DNA from 3 places in the Ewingella sp. S1.OA.A_B6 genome. Region 1 is predicted to be linked to each of the others. Evidence: predicted binding sites of a transcription regulator. Region 1 holds the regulator's gene; each other region holds the start of a gene.
What was found. Region 1 encodes LexA, which represses DNA repair genes until DNA is damaged. Its sites were predicted from a motif close to TNCTGTATGTACATACAGNA; they were not measured.
Positions count from the first base shown of each region.

Region 2: the regulator LexA is predicted to act here: its motif matches at 4,539-4,558, upstream of ACMV8I_RS08080 (DNA translocase FtsK 4TM domain-containing protein).
Region 3: the regulator LexA is predicted to act here: its motif matches at 5,771-5,790, upstream of uvrB (excinuclease ABC subunit UvrB).

Region 1 is NZ_JBLJFK010000005.1:24,991-32,955, forward strand. Features, by position in the region: gene ubiC (chorismate lyase) at 1-355, shown strand, start outside; gene ubiA (4-hydroxybenzoate octaprenyltransferase) at 352-1,263, shown strand; gene plsB (glycerol-3-phosphate 1-O-acyltransferase PlsB) at 1,365-3,845, opposite strand; gene ACMV8I_RS12510 (diacylglycerol kinase) at 4,070-4,438, shown strand; gene lexA (transcriptional repressor LexA) at 4,557-5,165, shown strand; gene ACMV8I_RS12520 (CsbD family protein) at 5,406-5,615, shown strand; gene zur (zinc uptake transcriptional repressor Zur) at 5,780-6,289, opposite strand; gene dusA (tRNA dihydrouridine(20/20a) synthase DusA) at 6,585-7,580, shown strand; gene pspG (envelope stress response protein PspG) at 7,781-7,965, shown strand, end outside.
Region 2 is NZ_JBLJFK010000001.1:1,721,697-1,729,661, reverse strand. Features, by position in the region: gene cydC (heme ABC transporter ATP-binding protein/permease CydC) at 1-394, opposite strand, end outside; gene cydD (heme ABC transporter permease/ATP-binding protein CydD) at 397-2,163, opposite strand; gene trxB (thioredoxin-disulfide reductase) at 2,301-3,269, opposite strand; partial or broken gene ACMV8I_RS08090 (hypothetical protein) at 3,551-3,703, opposite strand; gene lrp (leucine-responsive transcriptional regulator Lrp) at 4,008-4,502, shown strand; gene ACMV8I_RS08080 (DNA translocase FtsK 4TM domain-containing protein) at 4,624-7,965, shown strand, end outside.
Region 3 is NZ_JBLJFK010000001.1:163,212-171,176, forward strand. Features, by position in the region: gene bioA (adenosylmethionine--8-amino-7-oxononanoate transaminase) at 1-158, opposite strand, end outside; gene bioB (biotin synthase BioB) at 409-1,446, shown strand; gene bioF (8-amino-7-oxononanoate synthase) at 1,450-2,601, shown strand; gene bioC (malonyl-ACP O-methyltransferase BioC) at 2,585-3,376, shown strand; gene bioD (dethiobiotin synthase) at 3,519-4,199, shown strand; gene ACMV8I_RS00830 (ABC transporter ATP-binding protein) at 4,189-4,899, opposite strand; gene uvrB (excinuclease ABC subunit UvrB) at 5,882-7,888, shown strand.

The DNA of each region.
Region 1 (7,965 bases):
CGAAAGCGAAGCCCAACAGTTACCTGAAAGCGTGCGTTACTGGGTACGAGAAGTGGTGCTGTTTGGAGATGATGAGCCATGGCTGTTAGGCCGTACGGTGATCCCGGAAGAAACACTGACGGGTCCCGATCTGGCGCTGGTGGATCTCGGCACGGTGCCGCTGGGTCGTTACCTTTTCGCTGGTAACACGCTGACTCGCGACTATATTCATCTCGGCTTGCTACAGCATGAACAGGGCGATCTGTGGGCGCGGCGTTCGCGGCTGCGCCTTTCCGATAAACCCCTGCTGCTGACCGAAATTTTCCTGCCTGACTCGCCAGTTCATCGCCCCGAAAACAAGGTGCATAAAGGATGAATCGGGCCAATCAACAAGGGGATCAAGAGGTGTCTGTAAGCCTTTTTCAGGGGCATTGGCGTGATTACTGCCGTCTAATGCGCATTGATAAACCCATTGGTTCTCTGCTGCTGCTGTGGCCAACGCTGTGGGCGTTATGGCTGGCGGGTGGCGGTATGCCATCACTGAAAATTATGTTGGTCTTCGTGCTGGGCGTGTTCTTTATGCGCGCAGCGGGGTGTGTGGTCAATGACTATGCTGACCGCAAATTTGATGGTCACGTTAAACGCACTGCCAACCGTCCGCTGCCGAGTGGTGCTATCAGCAGTAAACAGGCCAAAATATTGTTCGTCTGCCTGGTGCTGGCCTCTTTCCTGCTGGTGCTGACCCTCAACCGCATGACGATCTTGTTATCGTTGGCCGGATTGGCGCTGGCGTGGATCTATCCGTTTGTGAAACGGGTGAGCAATTTACCGCAAGTCGTATTGGGGGCCGCCTTTGGGTGGTCTATCCCCATGGCATATGCGGCGGTGAGTGAAGCCGTCCCGCTTAGCTGCTGGCTGCTGTTTGCCGCCAATATCTGCTGGACCGTGGCGTATGACACACAATACGCGATGGTCGATCGCGACGATGATCTGAAAATAGGCGTCAAGTCGACGGCGATCCTGTTTGGTCGATTTGATAATCTTATCAACGGTATTCTGCAGTTAGCCATGTTGGTGCTGATGGCGATAGTTGGATATCTGACCCAGCTTAGCTCGCCTTTCTACTGGTCATTACTACTCGCGGCGGCACTGTTTGCGCATCAGCATACATTGACCGCCAAACGCGACCGCGATGCCTGTTTCCTCGCTTTCCGCCAGAATAACTACGTCGGGCTGGTGCTGTTCCTTGGCATCCTGATGAGCCTGTCGCACTTCAGTTTCTGACGCCTTCTCAATTGTGAAAAAACGCCCGGTTCTCAACAAAGAGAACCGGGCGTTTTTTATCGTGGTACTAGCTTAGTCTGTTAATTCACTGACAAGCTTAATTAATGATCAGTATCCCGCACATCGACTTTCGGCTCAGAAGGCGGTGCAGAAGCCTGCGGAAGCTCAGACGGCATGCCTGCGCTTTCGATCGTCAACTTGATTTCCGGAGTCATTAAATCGCTGAGGATTTTGTAGATTTCTCGCGTATGTTCAGGAATAGCATCACCGATATCATTGATAAAACCCTCTGCGCGCAAGGTACCAACCAGCGTGGTAAACACCGCTTTGTCGAAGAACTCTGGTGCGTTAATTCCGTGCAGTACAGACAGACGCTGAGCCATAATTCGGCTCTCTTTCTCTAGCGCACCGCGGCTGATACTTGGGTTATTACTCAGTAAGGAGAGAGTAATGCCGTAGCGCTGCAAGGTTTCACGCACACCGGCAGCCAGTAGTTGCAGTGGGCGAATACGTGACGGATTAAGCGACAGCGTTTCACCATCGAGTTTGATCAGCCCCTGGCGTGCCAACTCTGCGCACAGGACTTGCAGCACCGTTGGCAGATCTTCTTTGCTGTAATGCATGAAGAGTTCGGCTTTCATCATTGGGAAAATCAATGCGACCTGACGCAGTAACTCGGCGCTGGTGACTGAACGGTGGTGCATGATGATGCTGGAGATCAGTGAAGGCAGTACCAGCAAATGGTGAATATTATTGCGGTAGTACGTCATCAATACGGCCTGCTCACGCGGCAGAATAATGATGTCGCCTATATTGTCTTTCTCGACTTCGAACTTATTCATGTTCAGTGCGTGATCGAGAAGCTGTTCGGCAGTCAAATTTGGCACGGTGGAATCAGCGGTATAAGGCACATTGCGGAGCAGCTGCAAATAGCAATCAAGCTGTTCGATCAGTTGTTCGCGGGTCAGTGAACGCTGACGCGAGGCCAACAGCGCGGTGCAGCACAGGTTCATGGCGTTGGCCGCCGCAGAGTTATTGATACGCACCATGATTTTGGCTGCCAGATCCTGCACGGTTGGCGTGAGCCAACTTGGACGGTGGGCTTCGATAGGATCGATTGAGTCACGCCATGTCGGCACATTCTGGTTGAGATATGTGGTCAGATGCAGTGGTTCGCCGAAGTTGACGTAGCCCTGACCGAGGTTACGCAGTTTGCGCAATCCGTTGATCATTTGCATAAAACTTTCTTTCTCTTTGGTCGCACCGCGCAGTTCTTTGGCATAGGTGCCGACTTCCATCACGTGCTCGTAACCGATGTAAATTGGCACCAGCGTGATTGGGCGTGAACCGCCGCGGAGCATTGCCTGAATGGTCATTGCCAGCGTGCCGGTTTTCGGTTCGAGCAAACGTCCAGTACGCGAACGGCCGCCTTCAACAAAGTATTCAACTGAATAACCACGGGTGAACAACTCGCCGAGATACTCACGGAATACCGTTGCGTAAAGCTTGTTACCCTTAAAGGTACGGCGGATAAAGAACGCGCCCAGACGGCGAAAAATCGGACCCGCTGGCCAGAAATTCAAATTGATACCGGCAGCTATATGCGGCGGAACCAGCCCCTGATGGTAAAGCACGTAGGAGAGCAGTAAATAGTCCATATGGCTGCGATGACAGGGCACATACACGATTTCCTGACCATCCAGCGCCAACTGCCGTACGCGTTCGGCATTATTGACGTTGATGCCTTTATAAAGTCGGTTCCATGTCCAGCTTAATACGCGGTCTGACAGGCGCACGGCTTCGTAGGAGAAATCAGCGGCGATCTCTTCCATCAGGGCAATGGCGTTTTGCTGGGCTTTTTCGTGGGAAATCTTCTTGCTACGCGCTTCGTCTTCGACCGCTTTCTCAATCGCTTTGGATGCCAGCAATTTATTGAACAGGTCCTGACGCACCGGCAAACGTGGTCCAACCGCCGCCAGACGTTGACGCGAGAAGTGCATACGCGCTACCCGAGCCAGTTTCTGGGCGATAATTTTATCAGTACCGTGCTCGGTTGCCATATAGCGTAACGACACCGTATTGGAGAAGCGCACGAAACTGTCACGGCCCAGCCACAGCACTGCAAAGAACTTTTGCACGCCGTTCAGCACGCGCAGATGTGGGGTTTCTTGTCCTTCCCGACCCGGCGCACGGCCAAACATTACTGATACAGGTAACATTTGGATGTCCAGCAGTGGGTTACTGCGATGTAAGTCCAGATAGTCATGGAACAGTTTTATCGACTCAAGTTTCGGTGTGTAATAGGTAAACACACGCGGTCCTTCAGCGATAAAAACGTGACTAGGCAGCTGTATGCCGTCAATTTCCAATGGAATAAGGGGATCAGGCAGATTCTGCGCCAGGCACTGGGTGCGTAAGGTCAGTAAATCTGTCTTCGAATGATAAGGCAAAACATACAGGATCGGCCGAGTGGGATCTAAGCGCAACTCGGTAACCGGATCTGTCGGAATGACCTTGCTCTTTACCAGCAATTTTAGCGGTAAATTCAATAAGGTATAATAAAGTCTACGCCAACCTGACATAAAAACGTGAAGCCTCTTTGTTAGCAATTCGTCGCAAGGATACCAGAAAGTGAGTATGGGGTCTGTGGTGATACTCTATAATCCCCAAGCTGCCGCTGTGTTGGTTCGCTCATCTAAATGACTTCCTGGTAAGCTTATAGGGAGTCATTCCGTTGCCTCTCTGCTGCAACCTGGAAGCTTTTAAGTATAAAATGCCGCAACCTTTCCGTTAAGACGAATAACACATGAAAAATGAATCTACCGGGTTTACCCGTATCGTGAAGGCCGCAGGCTTTTCGCTCAAAGGTTTAAGCTCGGCATGGAAAAACGAAGCGGCTTTTCGCCAGGAAGTGATCGGCGTGTTTCCCTTCATCATATTGTCATTTTTCCTTGATGTAACCAGCGTTGAACGCATCCTTCTAGTGGGAGTTCTGGGGCTGGTGATCATCGTCGAATTATTAAATAGCGCCGTGGAATGTGCTATTGACCGTATCGGCCCCGAATTTCACGTGCTGTCGGGGCGCGCCAAAGACATTGGCTCTGCGGCAGTTTTGCTGACTATTATACTGGCGGTTTTCACCTGGGTCAGCGTGTTTTGGCCGCATTGGTTCTAAATTGGAATAAAGATTCCATATTTCACCTTAGCATCTGTTTTTATTCACTCTTAGGTTTTCATTCAGAGAGTACCTGTATATACTCACAGCAATACTGTATAAACAATCAGGGGGCGGGATGAAAGCTTTAACAGTCAGACAACAAGAGGTTTACGACCTCATTCGCGATCATATCGCCACCACAGGTATGCCACCAACCCGTGCTGAGATCGCCGCTCGTCTGGGTTTTCGCTCACCAAATGCAGCGGAAGAGCATCTTAAAGCACTGCAACGCAAAGGCGTCATTGAGATTGTTTCCGGTGCGTCGCGTGGTATTCGCCTGTTAATGGAAGAAGAAGAAGGTTTGCCATTAATTGGTCGCGTTGCCGCCGGTGAACCTCTGCTGGCACAGCAACATATTGAAGGGCATTATCAGGTCGATCCCGCAATGTTTAAACCAAGTGCTGATTTCCTGCTGCGCGTTAGCGGTATGTCGATGCGCGACATTGGTATTCTCGACGGTGATTTACTGGCGGTGCATAAAACGCAGGACGTGCGAAATGGTCAGGTTGTTGTCGCACGTATTGACGATGAAGTGACTGTTAAACGTCTGAAAAAGCAGGGCAGCATTGTCCAGCTTCTGCCCGAAAACAGCGATTTTGAGCCTATAGTTGTTGATCTACGGGAGCAGAGCTTCAGCATTGAAGGCCTTGCCGTCGGCGTTATCCGTAACGGTGACTGGATCTAATATGCACGGCTAGTATCCATCTCTAATTTCAGTCGGCGGTAAACTATTTTCCTCTACCGCCGCAGAGTAAATCTTTAGTTGTTATCGTTACTTACCACTCAGGAATAATCCTAATCATGGTGGGTATCGCTGTTATCTGACGTAAAAGCCAAATTATCAACTACTCTTATTCATGTGGTAAGCACTTAACGTGTTCAACAAAGCACGACAACCTAACCCAAGGTAATAGGAGAACTTGTTATGAATAAGGACCAAACCGAAGGTAACTGGAAGCAGTTTAAAGGCAAAGTGAAAGAAAAATGGGGCAAGCTGACTGATGATGACCTGACGGTGGTGGAAGGGAAACGTGATCAGTTGGTTGGTAAAATCCAGGAGCGTTACGGCTATCGGAAAGAAGAAGCCGAGAAAGAACTCAAGTCCTGGGAAACAGATAATAAATATCACTGGTAAGTCGCAATTCCCCTTGCGCATTAGTTATGTATCAGTGATGCATCCTGAGAAATATGCTGCTCCTACCCGGGAATGCATTCAGGATTGATGGTACAGGGACGTACCCACCTTAATTGCTCAGTGCCCGCGCTATTTCAAATACCCATCTTTTAAGCATCAATACATTAGCGTTTTTTAGTCACGATACTGTGGTCATGTTCGCAGTGATCTTGGCTGTTGCATTGCTCAACAACGCTACACTCGCCGCACATGCCGTGGGCTTCAACTACGGAATGGCGCAGCTCAAACCCTGAGTCCGCGGCCAGTTTTGCCAGCCGCTCTTCGATGCCATCCGTTGTTTTCTCAGTCACCAACCCGCAGCGGTCACAGATAAACAGTGCAGAAGTGTGGCTGGGTTCTTCAAAATGGTGGCACAGGACATAACTGTTGGCCGATTCCACACGATGAATAAACCCCTGTTCCAGCAGAAAATCCAGCGCCCGATAAACTGTCGGCGGTTTTGCCTGGGGTTCGCTCACGCGCAGTAAATCCAGCAGATCGTAAGCACTGATAGCACCGGGCTGTTGCGTCAACAGACGCAGCACTTCAAGGCGCTGTGGCGTCAGGCGTACATTTCGTTGCACACAAAGCTTTTCAGCCTGTGCAAGTAATTGATCTGGGTTGGTCAGGGTCATAAAGGCTCTCTGAGTACGCTACTGGGTTGCACGCTTTGAACAAGGCAAGGACGGATTTTATCATGCTTCGGTGTAATCGACGAATTATGCGCCGCCCTTCTGTTTGTCATCGTCTGGCGCGCGTCGGTTGTCCGCTAGTTAAGGGGGCTGGCGAGGCAGGGTGCTGAATCTTTGTTCTGTGATATAATCAGCGATTAACGTCTTTTCGGCCATCATGCTGAGAGGAACGTCCCGCACACTTTCTTCAGCGAATTTCAGGTCGATGTCAGAAAATCAAAATCCCAAAACTCATGTAATGCCACTCACTGCGCAACGTTTTTCCGTCGCGCCGATGCTCGATTGGACCGATCGTCATTGTCGCCATTTTCATCGGCTGATGACCAGCCAGGCGCTGCTATACACCGAAATGGTCACCACTGGGGCGATCATCCACGGTAAAGGTGACTACCTTGGTTTTGGTGATGCCGAGCATCCGGTGGCGCTGCAACTGGGTGGCAGTAACCCTGCCGATCTGGCGCGGTGCGCTAAGCTCGCCGAAGAGCGCGGCTATGATGAGATCAACCTCAACGTCGGTTGCCCCTCTGACCGCGTACAAAATGGCATGTTCGGTGCCTGCCTGATGGCGCAGCCCTCGCTGGTTGCGGACTGTATTAAAGCTATGCGCGACACCGTGTCTATTCCGGTCACCGTCAAAACCCGCATCGGTATTGACGAACAAGACAGCTATGAATTTCTCTGCGATTTTGTGCAGCAGGTGGCTGAAAACGGCGGCTGTGAAACCTTTATTATTCATGCGCGTAAAGCTTGGTTGTCCGGCCTCAGCCCGAAAGAGAACCGTGAGATCCCGCCGCTGGATCACTCGCGTGTTTATCAGCTGAAAAAAGATTTCCCGCAGCTTACCATGGCAATTAACGGCGGCATTAAGACGCTGGAAGAAGCCAAAACGCATCTGCAATTCATGGATGGTGTCATGGTCGGCCGTGAAGCCTATCAGAATCCGGTCATGCTAATTAACGTGGATCGTGAACTGTTTGGCATGGATGTCCCATCGCGCACCGCGCCGGACATCATCCGCGCTATGTATCCTTACATTGAAGCGGAACTGACGAAAGGTACCTATCTCGGGCATATAACCCGCCATATTCTGGGCATCTTCCAGAGCGTGCCGGGCGCGCGCCAGTGGCGTCGTCATCTCAGCGAAAACGCCCATAAGCCTGGAGCGGGTGTCGATGTGGTTGAACAGGCGTTGCAATGTGTCACCCAGCCACAAAGGGCGCTGATTCAGGCCTGAGGGAAGTGGTGAAAATCACTAAAAGTTAGTCTGAGTTACTACGTGACCACCGGTCTATTTCCCGCGTGGTTATATTTTTATATATATTTCATAATCTTACACTTCCTGTCACTCTGGCATGTTTCTTGTAATATTATCTGGACTTCAGATGGCACTTGTCAGGCTGATTCCGTCTTCTCGCTGTTTGTAAGGAGCATACGATGCTGGAAATTCTCTTCGTGCTTGGTTTCTTCTTTATGCTGATGCTGACCGGTATTTCATTGCTGGGGATGATCGCGGCACTGATCGTGGCGTTTGCTCTGATGATGTTAGGTGGATTCTTGGCAATTGTTATAAAAATGTTACCTTGGTTGGTTTTTGCCGTGCTTGTCGTCTGGGTTTACCG
Region 2 (7,965 bases), on a different contig from region 1:
GGTCTAGCGTATCAACATCTGCCACCAGACGGTTAAGCAAATCAGCCTGACGGAAACGGGCAATACCACCCGGTGACAACGGCATGATTTTAGTAAAAGTAAAGACGCGCAGATGAGCGAGAACGCGGAAAGTGGCATCGTGACTGACCAGACGTTCAGCATAGCGCCCGGCAGTACGGAATATCGCTGCACCACGTACACCTGCGGCCGGCAGCATATAGTTGAATGTATATAAACCGGCTAAACCTGCGACTGCCGAAGCGGCAAGGAACCAACCGGACAGGGTCAGCAGCCCGATGCTGGCAAGCAGCGTGACAATCGCCAGAATGATGCCCAACGAGAGTCGCAACCAGTGACGACGGTATAGCGCGAGATAAGGCAGTAGAGTTTTCATGTTTACAGCTCCTGACTGCGCTGGGCCAGCAAGCGGCAGAAAGCGCCGTTTTGCACGATTAACTGTTGATAGCTACCCTGTTCGATCAACTGGCCTTTATCCATCACCCAAACCATATCGTAATGTTCGGTATCTTCTAATTGATGCGTCACGAGAAGGGTAGTTTGTAACGCAGAGGCTTCAGTCAGTGCATGCATCACGCGTTTTTCACTATGAGCATCAAGGCTGGCGGTCGGTTCATCCAACAGCAATAACTGGCAAGGAGATAGCAGGGCGCGAGCCACGGCAACCCGTTGTGCCTGGCCGACCGACAGGCGTGCGGCGCTGTCGCCAAGTGTGGTATCCAGACCTTGCGGTAGCAGGGCTAAAAACTCGCTGACATAGGCGCGCTCAATGGCTGAATGAAGTTGCAGGTCGCTGGCATCAGGTTGATTTAACAAGATGTTGGCACGTAAAGTTTGCTCAGGGAGGTGCGGATTTTGTCCGACCCAGCCAAGCTGCTGACGCCAGTCACTGCTGCGAATATCGTGCAACTCACAGCCGTTAGCCTGTAACGAGCCCCGATAGGGCAAAAAACCCAGCAGCGCGTTGAGCAGTGAGCTTTTCCCCGCGCCGCTCAGGCCAACAATGGCAACACGGGTACCTTCGGGCAGGTCAAAATTAAGAGGCCCGGCCAGTTTTTTGCCCTCAGGTGAACAGACAATCAGATCTTTGGCCGAGAGTGATATTGGCTTCTGGCTATGCCAGCTTTGCGTGCCCTGTCCCTGACTTTCGACTTCTGAACTGAGAAACGTCAGCAGACTTTCTGCGGCACCAACAGCCTGCGCTTTGGCATGGTAAAATGCCCCGAGGTCGCGCAGCGGCTGGAAAAACTCTGGAGCCAGAATCAGTACCAAGAAGCCAGCGAACAGGGTAACCGGTGTACCGTAGCTGCCGAAATTCAGTTCACCCAGAAACGAGAAGCCAAAATAGACTGCGACGACAGCAATGGCGAGGGAAGCAAAGAACTCAAGCACGGCGGAAGATAAAAACGCCAGACGCAGCACGTCCATGGTTCTGGCGCGGAAATGTTCGGTGGATCGACTGATCTGCTCGGTTTCAGCCTGTGCGCGGTGGAACAGGCGCAGGGTATCAAGGCCCCGCAGGCTATCGAGAAAATTGCCGCTGAGGCGGGCGAGAGCAGTAAAGTTACGGCGGTTGGCATCGGCAGCACCCATGCCAACCAGCGCCATAAAGATCGGAATGAGTGGCGCAGTGACCAGAAGGATCATGCCTGCAGCCCAGTTGATCGGGAAGATGCTAACCAGGATGAGTAACGGGATGATCCCCGCCAGAGCGATTTGCGGCAGATAGCGCCCGTAGTAGTCCTGCATCTCTTCGATCTGTTCGAGGATAATGGTTGCCCAACTGCCAGCAGGTTTACCTTGAATCCACGCCGGCCCAAGTCTCTCCAGCCGGTCTAGCACCAGTTTGCGCATCTCCTGACGGATGATCTTTCCGCAGATAAAACCAACCTGTTCACGTAACCAGGTCACGATCGCACGCAGAATAAAAGTCAGGGCCAGCAACAGGAAACTTTGCAACAGGGCTTCGCGCGGCGTGTGTTGAATAATCAGGCTGTGGAGGAGTCCGGCCATGAGCCAGGCTTGAGCAAGGATCAATAAGCCCGAGAGTAAACCGAGCATCATCGACAGGCGTATCCAGCCTTTTGCGAGAGAGCTTTGTTGCTTTAACCAGCGGATCAGTTCTTGTTGTCGTGTTTTGTTCATCAGGCATCAGTCTGTGCAGCAATCCAGATGGGAGGCCGCTCATGTTACATGCTCAGACTAAAAACTGAAAACAATAAGGCGGCAATTAAGCCACCTTACTCATTATCATTTATGTGGATAATCGCTCAGCAGAGTGATTATAAATCCGGAGCTTGAGATAAGCCGTCAAGGTAACGCTCGGCGTCCAGGGCTGCCATACAACCTGTACCCGCAGAAGTGATTGCCTGACGGTAAATATGATCCATCACATCGCCCGCGGCAAAGACGCCAGGAATGCTGGTCTGGGTCGCATTGCCATGAATACCTGATTGCACTTTGATGTAGCCATTTTCCAGCGCCAGTTGACCGTCAAAAATCGCGGTGTTCGGGCTGTGACCAATAGCGATGAATACACCGGCAACGTCCAGTCTGTTCAGCTCATCAGTACGCGCATCGCGCAGGTTTGCTCCGGTTACGCCCATCTGGTCGCCCAGAACCTCATCCAGCGTTTTATGGGTGTGCAGAACAATGTTGCCGCTTTTGACTTTTTCGTTCAGGCGGTCAATGAGAATTTTTTCTGCGCGAAAGCTGTCACGACGGTGGATGAGATGCACTTCTTCAGCGATGTTGGCCAGATACAGTGCTTCTTCGACGGCTGTATTACCACCACCGACCACGGCAACTTTCTGGTTGCGATAGAAAAAACCATCGCAGGTCGCACAGGCCGAAACGCCTTTACCTTTGAAAGCTTCTTCGGATGGCAAACCGATGTAACGCGCGGAAGCACCGGTAGCAATAATCAGCGCATCACAGGTGTACTCTTCGCTGTCACCAAACAAGCGGAACGGGCGGTTTTGTAAATCAACTTTGTTGATATGGTCGAAAATGATTTCAGTATTAAATTTTGCAGCGTGCTCGTGCATACGATCCATCAGAGCAGGACCTGTCAGGCCTTCAGGATCACCAGGCCAGTTTTCAACGTCGGTGGTTGTGGTCAACTGACCGCCTTTTTCCATGCCGGTGATCAGTACCGGGGTCAGATTGGCACGGGCAGCATAAACCGCTGCGGTATAACCGGCAGGGCCTGAGCCTAAAATCAATAATTTACTGTGTTTAATCGTACTCATGAGCAATTCATCTCCGTGGTGGCGCGACTGGCAATGAAACGATTGTAGGGAAAAGCGCGTGGTAAAAAAAGCAAACTCAGATGTTGTTAGCGATTTGTCTGATAGTTTTTACGTTTAAACCCGCGTAAAAGAGAACGGTTGCTTGGCTGTAAGCTAGGTAACTGATTGATGGGCAGAGGAATATGATGCCACCCGCCGTGTTGGCCGGGTCTGTTTTGTTAAATACCCTGTGGCTTTTTTGAGAGAAATTCCGGCTTCTCGCCGGAGTTATCGTGGAAAAGTCATCTCATTGTTTGGTTATTATTGGCCGCAGAAAGATAGCTAAAAAGGGCGCGGTGTCTTTTCAATCTGGCACGTTCTTCTGATTTTGCTTCTTTTACTTTGACAATCCGCTGTGCATTTGCGAAAACATCTGGGGACGAAGAAATTAATCGCCTGCCTGTGACTTGAAATTATACGATCAGCTGCTACCTGACTCGTTTGGGATTCTAAATGGCTGGTTTTTTCTTGCGCAGGATTTAGTGAAAACAGCTTGCTGTATGCAAGCTATTAATTTCACTGCATTATTTTTTCTCGGTATCAGGTCACTGAGTGCGTTTTCTTTTGACAGGGAAGAATGCGCTTATACAGGGTGCTAAAACCTATAACAATCGGGTCTTCGCTTGGGACAAACCCTGACACATTGAAGTTGGCTAGGGTATGGCAGGTGCAGGGAAGGACAGCAGAGAGACAATAATAATGGTAGACAACAAAAAACGTCCGGGAAAAGATCTCGATCGTATTGACCGTAACATCCTCAACGAATTGCAAAAGGATGGCCGGATTTCAAACGTCGAGCTTTCCAAACGTGTAGGATTATCTCCAACGCCGTGCCTGGAGCGCGTTCGTCGTTTAGAACGCCAGGGCTTCATCAACGGTTATACTGCGTTGCTCAATCCACATTATCTGGATGCGTCGCTGCTGGTGTTTGTTGAAATAACACTCAACCGTGGTGCGCCGGATGTGTTTGAGCAATTCAATGCTGCAGTGCAAAAACTTGAAGATATTCAGGAGTGTCATTTGGTTTCTGGGGACTTCGACTATTTGTTGAAAACCCGCGTACCTGATATGTCCGCTTACCGTAAACTGTTAGGAGAGACTTTACTTCGTCTGCCGGGCGTCAACGACACCCGCACCTATGTGGTGATGGAAGAAGTAAAACAAACTAACCGACTGGTCATAAAGACCCGGTAAAGGTTCAGGTGCAAAACCTTATAAAGTTAGCTACACTCCTGTGTATCTATACAGCTCTGGCGCCGAGGCCCGTTCTCGGCGCTATTGTTTTTTCAGCCCACAGGAACCTGGAGAGCCTTTCTTGAGCCAGGAATATACAGAAGATAAAGACGTTACCTTGAAGAAACTCAGCAGTAGCCGCCGTGTATTGGAGGCTGTGCTGGTTGTGGTAGCCGTTTTCGCCGTTTACCTTATCGCGGCATTGGTGAGTTTTAATCCGTCAGATCCAAGCTGGTCGCAGACCGCATGGCATGGGCCTATCCATAATTGGGGTGGGGGAGTTGGGGCCTGGATGGCCGACACCTTATTCTTCGTTTTTGGCGTACTGGCTTATGCTATTCCACCGATCATGCTTAGCCTGTGTTGGGCTGCATTTAGTCAGCGAAATAATCAGGATCATGTCGATTACTTCTCTTTGTCGCTGCGCCTCATCGGGACGCTGGCGCTCATACTCACGTCTTGTGGGTTAGCATCGTTTAACATTGATGACCTCTATTACTTCGCCTCCGGTGGTGTGATCGGCAGTTTGTTGGCTACGGCCATGACGCCGTGGTTTAACAACGTCGGTGCAACGATGGCGCTTCTTTGCATATGGGCCGCAGGCTTAACGCTGTTTACCGGCTGGTCCTGGCTGACGATTGCAGAGAAAATTGGCGGAGTGGTGCTGGGTGTTACCACCTTTATGACCAACCGCTCGCGCCGTGATGACGATGAAGATTATGACGACCGCCATGAACACGACCTTAATGATGTACATGATGATCCGCTTCTTGATAGTGACTATGTGCCTTCAGATGCCGCACGCGCTGTGGCAACCAGCACTTCCGCATTAGCCGTTAATACTGCTTTGGGCGCGGAAGAAGATGATGATGTGTTGTTATCGGTGCCATCTGTTCATGACCCTGTGAATGAGAATACGCAGTCGCCAGCAGGCGTCACTTCCGCTGAGCAAGTCCTGGCAGAAGTCAGTCCATCCTCAGCGGCGGTACATATTCCTGCGCCGGACGCGAATATCGCGCCACCGCCACCGTTATACAGTTTTGAAATCCCACAAGAAACACCTGCTCCACAGCAACCTGCGCCACATTCAGAGTATGACAAGGATGAGCCGCGACTGGGTAACTGGGGTGCGAATGTTGATCCGATCTCTGAGCGCTCTCCGTTTGATTTCAGCACCGCGCAGCGCGACAGCAGCGATGTGAGCAGCGTTGCCGCTACTGCGGCACTGGCGACCGGGCTGGCGCAGGCCGGACAATCGACCTCATCAGCAACCAATACCTTCATGCCAGCGTTTAGCGCCGTCAGTGAGGGTAATTCTCAAATCAAAAAAGGGGTCGGACCTGAATTACCTCGTCCTAATCCAGTGCGTATCCCTACGCGCCGCGAACTGGCGTCTTATGGTATCAAATTGCCTTCCCAGCGAATGGCAGAACAGCAGGAACAGGTGACTGTACAGGCTTCTTCGGCAACGGATAGCGAAGACGATCAGGCGCTGCAGGAAGCGGCACTGAGTCAACAGTTTGCCCAACAGCAAAGCCAGCGTTACAGCGAAGAACTCCCAGACACTGAGCAGGATGAAGACGCTGCACTGCAGGAGGCTGCCCTGCGTCAGGCTTTCTCTGCCCGCGAGCAGAACCGCTATCAGCAGGAGTCGCAGGAGCCAATGGACTCAGTGCCTTATCAAGAGCGAGTATTCTCACCTGCACCGGTTCAGTCAGCTTCTGAGGCTCTGGCCGCTGCGGCAATGAACATCAGTACGCATGATGCATTCACCTTCTCGCCGATGGCGGATTTGGTGGATGACACGCCTTCGGAACCGATGTTTACACTGTCACCACAGAAAGAGGATGAGCCTGAGATCCCGACTTTCGGCCAGTCCGCACACCGTCCTTCTCATGCACCGGTTGAAGCTATTGAGCAGTACGAAGCGCCACAGCAGACGCAGGTTGTTCGGCCGAATATGGACAGCCTGATCCACCCGTTCCTGATGCGTAATGAACAACCGCTGGTCAAACCAACCACGCCGTTACCTTCACTGGATTTGCTGACGTCTCCGCCGGTTGAGTCTGAGCCGGTCGATGAGTTTGCCCTGGAACAGATGGGCAATTTAATCGAAGCTCGTCTCAACGATTACCGTATTAAAGCGGACGTTGTGGGCCGCCAGCCTGGTCCCGTGATCACCCGTTTTGAACTCGATCTGGCACCTGGCGTTAAAGCAGCACGTATTTCCAACCTTTCACGCGACCTGGCTCGATCTTTGTCCGCTGTGGCGGTCCGCATCGTCGAGGTTATACCGGGTAAGCCTTATGTGGGGCTGGAATTACCCAATAAGAAACGTCAGACCGTGTATCTACGGGAAGTGCTGGATTGTCCGAAATTCAAAGACAGCCCTTCACCACTGACCATTGTGCTGGGTAAAGATATCTCCGGTGAGCCTGTTATTGCTGACCTTGCGAAAATGCCGCATTTACTGGTGGCCGGTACGACCGGTTCCGGTAAGTCCGTCGGTGTAAATGCCATGATCCTTAGCATGCTTTATAAAGCCACGCCGGAAGAAGTGCGCTTCATCATGATCGACCCGAAAATGCTCGAGTTGTCCGTCTATGAAGGCATTCCACATTTGCTGACTGAAGTAGTCACCGATATGAAAGATGCGGCCAATGCGCTGCGCTGGTGTGTCGGTGAAATGGAACGTCGCTACAAGCTGATGTCTGCACTGGGTGTGCGTAACCTTGCAGGTTACAACGAGCGAGTGGAGCAGGCCGAAGCCATGGGGCGTCCGATTCCTGATCCATTCTGGAAACCGGGTGACGGTATGGCCGCTGAGCCGCCGTTCCTCGGAAAAGAGCCCTTTATTGTGGTGCTAGTGGACGAGTTTGCCGACCTGATGATGACGGTGGGTAAAAAAGTTGAAGAGTTGATTGCACGTCTGGCACAGAAAGCGCGTGCGGCGGGTATTCATCTGGTGCTGGCAACCCAGCGTCCGTCAGTGGATGTTATCACCGGCCTGATCAAAGCCAACATCCCAACACGTATTGCGTTTACGGTTTCAAGCAAGATTGACTCACGCACCATTCTTGATCAGGGCGGCGCCGAATCCTTGCTGGGAATGGGGGACATGCTGTATATGGCACCTAACTCCTCGATCCCTGTGCGTGTTCACGGCGCGTTTGTCCGCGATCAGGAAGTGCATGCGGTTGTTCAGGATTGGAAAGCTCGCGGTCGTCCAAAATACATTGAAAGTATCATCTCGGGTGGTGAAGAGGGTGAAGGCGGTGGTCTGGGTCTCGACAGCGAAGAAGAGCTGGATGCCCTGTTTGATCAGGCTGTAGCTTTCGTGGTGGATAAGCGTCGTGCTTCAATATCAGGTGTTCAGCGTCAGTTCCGTATCGGTTACAACCGTGCGGCGCGTATCGTTGAGCAG
Region 3 (7,965 bases), on a different contig from region 1:
CACCACGATGACATTCCGTCTACCAACTGACGGCCATTTGCGAGTTGCAACAGCACGCCGGACGCTGATTCCACCGGATAGACCGGCAGTGGTTTGGTCATGGACGTATACGGATGCCAGATGTGGCGCTGGTCGAACTCGAGATCGGCGGGAGTCATTGCAGTGTCCTTGATGAATATTGTAAACCAAAAAATAATTTTAACGTTGACGGTAAACTAAAACAAATAAAGAATGGTTGACGGAATGTGAGAGAAATATTAAGCCCAAAATCATTCGCGCTGGATCAAGACGGCAACTGAGTGAATCGCTGGGAGCATACATAAGTATGTGACCGGGGCTCGCGAAGGCAGCCAACGCAGAGGCAGCGCGAAGGATGAAGGGTAAGCCGACTAATTTTGGAGATGTCGCATGACAACCCGCACCCACTGGACGCTGGAAAAGACGCAGGCGCTGTTTGATAAACCCTTTCTGGAGCTGATGTTTGAGGCCCAGTTAATTCACCGTCAGCACTTCGACCCGCGTCAGGTTCAGGTCAGTACCTTATTGTCGATCAAAACCGGCGCCTGTCCGGAGGACTGCAAATATTGTCCGCAGAGTTCGCGCTACAAAACCGGTCTGGAAAGCGAGCGTCTGATGGAGGTGAAGCAGGTGCTGGAGTCCGCCCGTCAGGCCAAAGCCGCCGGTTCGACCCGTTTCTGTATGGGTGCCGCGTGGAAAAACCCGCACGATCGTGACATGCCGTACCTCGAGCAAATGGTGCAGGGTGTAAAAGAGTTGGGAATGGAAACCTGCATGACGCTCGGTTCACTGAACACCACGCAGGCTCAGCGGCTGGCGTCGGCGGGGCTGGACTTCTACAACCATAACCTCGACACCTCACCGGAATTTTACGGCAGCATCATCACCACCCGCAGCTATCAGGAGCGTCTGGACACGTTGTCAGAGGTGCGCGGCGCAGGCATTAAAGTCTGTTCTGGCGGTATCGTTGGCCTGGGCGAAACGGTAAAAGATCGTGCTGGTTTACTGATGCAACTGGCGAATCTTCCGGTCGCGCCGGAGAGCGTGCCGATCAACATGCTGGTCAAAGTGAAAGGCACGCCGCTGGCCGATAACGACGACGTCGATCCTTTCGACTTTATCCGCACCATTGCGGTGGCGCGTATCATGATGCCGACATCTTATGTGCGCCTGTCCGCCGGTCGCGAGCAGATGAGCGAGCAGACGCAGGCCATGTGCTTTATGGCCGGGGCCAACTCGATTTTCTACGGGTGCAAACTGCTGACCACGCCGAACCCTGCTGAAGACAAAGACCTGATTCTATTTGGCAAGTTGGGTCTTAACCCGCAGGTGTTTGAAACAGAGTTGGGCGATGAGCAGCAAGAGGATGCACTGGCCGAACAGTGGGTCCGTGCCGATACTCCGCAGTTTTACAACGCCGCCGTCTGACCAATGAGCTGGCAGAAACGCATTGAAGAGGCGGTGGATGCGCGCAAACAAGCTGCGGCGTTTCGTGTTCGTCAGCCGAATGCGGGCGGGAACGCCCGTTGGCTGACGCAGGGTAAGCGGCGTTGGCTGAATTTCTCCGGCAATGATTATCTGGGGCTCAGCCAGAATCCGGATGTGATCACCGCCTGGCAAAAGGGAGCGGCGCGTTTTGGTGTCGGCAGCGGCGGTTCAGGACATGTTACCGGCTACAGCGATATTCACGCCGAGTTCGAACAACAACTGGCGGACTGGCAGGGTTACCCGCGTGCGCTGCTGTTTATCTCTGGCTTTGCGGCGAATCAGGCGATTCTCGCGGCATTGTTGCAGGCACCCGATCGGGTTCTGGCGGATAAACTCAGTCACGCATCGCTGCTGGAAGCGGCAGCGCATGCGCCTTCGCAACTGCGGCGTTTTCAGCATAATCGGTCGGATTCCCTGCAAGGTCTGCTGGAGAAGCCGGTGGACGGCGAAACACTGGTGGTAACCGAAGGGGTGTTCAGCATGGACGGCGACGCAGCACCGCTCAAAGCACTGCATCAGTTGGCGCAGGCGCACTCGGCCTGGCTGCTGGTCGATGATGCCCACGGCGTCGGCGTGCTGGGTGAGCAGGGGCGCGGCAGCTGTTGGCAACAGGGCGTAAAGCCTGAGCTGCTGGTGGTGACCTTCGGCAAAGCTTTCGGATGCAGCGGTGCCGCCGTGCTGTGTGATGAGAGTACTGCTGAATACCTGCTGCAGTTTGCCCGCCATCTGATTTACAGCACTGCCATGCCCACCGCGCAGGTCTGTGCATTACAGGCCTGCTTGCGCTGCGTTCAGCATGGCGACGAACTGCGTGATAAACTGGTGGGCAATATTGTCCGTTTCCGTGCGGGGGCCGCCGGTTTGCCTTATCAGCTTACGGTTTCTGCCTCGGCCATTCAGCCGCTGATTGTGGGTGAAAATCAGCCAACCTTGGATCTGGCACAACGGCTACGTGAGCGCGGTGTATGGGTCACTGCGATCCGCCCGCCGACCGTGCCGCTAGGCAGCGCAAGGTTGCGCATTACCCTGACGGCTGCTCATCTGCCCGAAGATATCGATTTTTTGCTGGAGTCCCTTTATGGGTGCAGTCACTGAATTAGTGAACAAACAAGCGGTGGCCGACGCGTTCAGCCGCGCTGCGGTCAGTTACGAAAGCGCGGCACAGTTGCAGCGCGATGTGGGTGAACATCTGATTAGCATGGCGGCAAACACCCATCAGGCCGCCGGTCGCTCTCTGCTCGACGCCGGTTGCGGCACCGGTTATTTCAGCCGACGCTGGCGTGAGATGGGTAAGCAGGTCACCGCACTGGACCTGTCGCAGGGCATGCTGGAGATGGCCCGTGCGCAGGATTCTGCCCATCATTACCTGCCCGGAGACATCGAGCGTTTGCCGCTGGACAATGGCTCATTGGATATCTGCTTCAGTAATCTGGCCGTGCAGTGGTGTAATGCGCTGCCGCGTGCGCTCGAAGAGATGCATCGCGTCACGCGTATCGGCGGGCTGGTGCTATTTTCCACGCTGGCGGAAGGGTCGCTTGGCGAGCTGGCTACGGCCTGGAAAAAAGTAGATGGCCGTCCTCATGTTAATCAGTTCCTGACGCCGGACAAAATCGCCGAAGCCTGCGCGCCTTATCGTCATGACGTGCAGTTCAGCCAGCACACCCTATTGTTCCCGGATGCTATATCGCTGCTGCGCTCCCTGAAAGGCATCGGTGCGACGCATATCAAAAATGGCCGCCTCGGTGGGCTGGGTGGTCGCGAACGTCTGGCGCTGCTGGAGAAGTACTACGTCCGGCAAGACGGCATGCTACCCCTAACCTACCGGTTGGTGTACGGCGTGTTACAGGTGGAAGAACTGATCCCAAGATAAAATCCTGCGTCCCTGACGCTGTCTCTGCGTTAGCTGCGTTTGCTCACCCGAGTCACTGACTGATGTCAGCTCGTCGGGATGAGCTTGCTTGCTGCCTGATACAGCGCCAATGACTTTGGATTCCAGCAATGGTCACAAGAAAATGAAACAAACTTTTTTTATCACCGGTACCGATACCGACGTCGGGAAAACCGTTGCGACGACGGCGTTTTTGCAGGCAGCAGCGCACGCGGGTTTTTCTACTGCGGGATATAAGCCGGTGGCCTCCGGTAGTGAAATGACCGCCGACGGACCGCGTAACAGTGATGCGCAGGCTTTACAGGCCAACAGTTCGGTGCAGCTTAGCTATGACGAAGTGAATCCCTGTACATTCATTGAACCGACTTCCCCACATATTGTCAGCCAACTTGAGCAACGTCCGATTGTGCTTGATATCCTGTCGCAAGGGCTGCGTCATCTCGCACTCAGGGCCGACTGGACAGTAGTTGAAGGGGCGGGAGGTTGGTTTACACCCCTCAATGAACAGCAGACGTTTGCCGACTGGGTGATTGCCGAGCAACTGCCGGTGATTTTAGTGGTGGGAATGCGTTTGGGGTGTATCAACCATGCGATGCTGACCGCAGAGGCCATCACTCACAGCGGTTTACGCCTGGCCGGTTGGATAGCCAATGACATACAGGAAACGGGGAAGCATCATCAGGCCTATCTGGCAACGCTCACGCGTATGCTGCCTGCGCCGCTGCTGGGCGAGATCCCGTTCCTCGGTGCGGATACCGGCGGTGATATCGGGCAATATCTCAACCTGGATTGCCTCAAACCGTGAGATGATCTTTTACCAACCCCTCATTGAGTTCCGCCAGCGTACCCTGCGCCACGTTGCGTCCGCCGTCGAGCAAGCAGAAACGGTCTGCTACGGTGCGGATAAACGGCAGTTGGTGCCCGACCAGCAACAGGGTCAGGCTAAGATCCCGATTCAGACGGTGAATGATATTGCCCATGCTCGCCGACATTGCCGGGCTGGCATGCTCGGTTGGCTCGTCGAGGATCAGCAGCTCAGGTTCCAGCACCAGCGCCCGGCCGATCGCCAATTGCTGCTGCTGGTTTTCGTCCAGTTCTCCCGCCTTACGTGCTCCCATCTCTTTTAATAACGGAAACAGCTCATATACCTGCTCAGGAACGCGGCGGGTCTTGTTGCGCCCGGCCATCATGGCGATTTGCAGATTTTCATCCACACTCATTTGCGAAAAGATCTGACGGCCCTGAGGTACATAACCAATGCCCATCTGCGCGCGAGTTTCCACCGGCAGATTCAATAAACTTTGCGGCTCCTCATTGGCTGACTGCCAGGAAATGGTGCCGCTTTTAACCGGCAGGTGACCCATGATGCAGTTAATGAGCGTGGTTTTACCGACGCCATTGCGTCCGATAAGACAGGTACACTGCCCGCGATATAGTTCCAGATTGATATCCCACAGAATATGATTCTGGCCATAGTATTGATTCACCGATTTAACGCTTAACATCAGAATTTCCTTCCTTATTCCTTCTTTCACTGGCCCTTTATCGGCGGTGACGTTGGGATTGATGAATATAAATTGACGACCGTTGTCATATTTCTGACATTGACATTGACTTTGTGCTGTTAAGCCAGTTCTGAGACTGTGGGAGATCTAGCAACTCTCAGGCCAAGTTTAGGTATAACCCTCCTAAAGAGTAAGTTGCGTGAATGCAAACGGCCAGACGGTCAGCGCAGGAAAAAATGTTAATAATCCGAACTGAGCCGGACAGATATCAGATCGTTTAGTGCACTTTTCCAGTGCTGCAAGACGGTTGATTTGGTGCAATGCATTAGCGTGGTTAAGCTAAAAGATCCTCATGGGATGCACTTTTTCATTTTGCAATAACAATGGCACAGGATATCTAGGCAAAATCTGTATATATAAAGCAGTAAAAATGGCTAAAAATAACTAAAAAACATCTCAGAGACGTTGAGGAAGATGAAAGGACGATTTTTGGCAGGTCCCGCTGTAAGCGGCGTGATGTGAGTTATCCACCATTCCTGTGGATAACCATGTGCATGAGCGGCGGGAAAGTTGCTTCAGGCGAGTCAGGACGCGGGTTGCGCTCAGTTTGACTGGAATCTCGGCTTTTTATATAAAGTGTTATTTTTCAATAAATTAAATAAAATCAAGCTTTGTCAAATCGCTGCATCCCGACCGTGTCAATTTTCATCAGCCTGTTGTCAGAACGTTAAATTGCGCAAATACCTGGGGATAAATGTTCTGGGATGGGGAGAAAGAGGACGATCATAAAACCTAAAAAAGTGCAGAGTGGCAATATTTCAAAAGCAAGGATGACAGTGGCTTAAAAAATGCGCGGAATTTAATCATTGGAAGCTGGTTTTATATCCAGTATTATATGGCTGGCAAAAATCGCGGAGTCTTCCATACTGAATCTCCTTAGCCGGTGTTGTGTGTTCCTTCTCTTCAGCCAGGTAGCCCGTCAATGAGTAAAGCATTCAAACTACATTCCGATTTTAAACCGTCAGGCGATCAGCCTGAGGCTATACGTGCGCTGGAAGAGGGCCTTGAGAACGGGCTTGCGCACCAAACCTTGCTGGGTGTAACCGGTTCAGGGAAAACGTTTACCATCGCCAATGTGATTGCTGACCTCAACCGACCCACTATGGTTCTGGCACCGAACAAGACCCTGGCCGCGCAGCTTTATGGCGAGATGAAAGAGTTTTTCCCGGATAATGCCGTTGAATATTTTGTCTCTTATTATGATTACTATCAGCCAGAAGCTTATGTACCTAGTTCTGATACATTTATTGAAAAAGACGCCTCGATAAACGAACACATCGAGCAAATGCGTCTTTCTGCTACTAAAGCGTTGCTGGAACGCCGCGATGTGATCGTTGTGGCCTCAGTTTCTGCTATTTACGGTTTGGGCGATCCGGACCTTTATCTGAAGATGATGTTGCACCTGACCAAGGGCATGATCATCGACCAGCGCGCCATCCTGCGTCGCCTGGCGGAGCTACAATATGCCCGCAACGATCAGGCTTTCCAGCGCAGTACTTTCCGCGTGCGTGGTGAAGTGATCGATGTCTTCCCGGCAGAGTCTGACGATCTGGCGCTGCGTATTGAGCTGTTTGATCAAGAAGTAGAGCGCCTCTCGCTGTTTGATCCGCTGACAGGCCAGGTACAGCACGAAATTCCACGTTTCACCATCTATCCCAAAACACACTATGTGACGCCGCGCGAACGCATCGTGCAGGCAATAGAAGAGATCAAAGTTGAACTGGCTGACCGGCGTAAAAATTTGCTCGAAAGCAACAAACTGCTGGAGGAACAGCGCATCAGTCAGCGTACCCAGTTTGATCTGGAGATGATGAACGAGTTGGGTTACTGCTCAGGCATTGAAAACTACTCGCGCTATCTCTCAGGGCGTGGGCCGGGTGAGCCACCGCCGACGTTGTTTGACTATTTGCCGGCTGACGGCCTGCTGATTGTCGATGAGTCTCACGTCACTATTCCGCAAATTGGCGGCATGTACAAAGGTGACCGTTCGCGCAAAGAGACGCTGGTGGAGTACGGTTTCCGCCTGCCTTCGGCGCTAGACAACCGGCCGATGCGGTTTGAAGAGTTCGAATCCGCCGCGCCGCAAAGTATTTATGTCTCAGCCACACCTGGCACCTATGAGATGGAGAAGTCGGGCGACGATGTGGTTGAACAACTGGTGCGTCCGACCGGGTTGCTTGATCCGCTGATTGAAGTACGTCCGGTCGGTACGCAGGTCGACGATCTGTTGTCGGAGATCCGCAAACGCGTCGAAGTTAACGAACGTGTGCTGGTCACCACGCTCACCAAGCGTATGGCTGAGGATTTGACCGAGTATCTGGAAGAACACGGCGAGAAGGTGCGTTACCTGCACTCTGATATCGATACTGTCGAGCGTGTGGAGATCATCCGCGACTTACGTCTCGGTGAATTCGACGTGTTGGTAGGCATCAACTTACTGCGTGAAGGGTTGGATATGCCGGAAGTATCGCTGGTGGCGATCCTTGATGCAGACAAAGAGGGCTTCCTGCGCTCCGAGCGCTCGCTGATTCAGACTATCGGCCGTGCAGCGCGTAACCTAAACGGCAAGGCCATTCTGTATGGCGACAGAATTACCAAGTCGATGGCGAAAGCCATTGACGAAACTGAGCGTCGCCGCGCCAAACAGGAAGCTTATAACATTGAGCACGGCATCACGCCGACCGGGCTGAACAAGAAGATTTCCGACATCTTGCAACTGGGTCAGCCTAAGACCAAGAAAAATAAAGATAAACGCGATGCTGCGGCGTCTGAAACCGTCAAATTGCTCACGCCAAAAGCGTTGGACCAGCGCATTAAAGAGCTTGAAAGTAAGATGTACGCCCACGCACAGAATCTGGAGTTTGAGGAAGCGGCCAATACGCGCGATGAGTTGCATGCGTTGAGAGCGCAATTTATCGCTCTCTCCTAATGCTCGTCATCCTTCAAGCCACAGCGGCGTTGGCTTCCCTTGCTCGCCCGAGTCACTGACTCATGTCAGTTCATCGG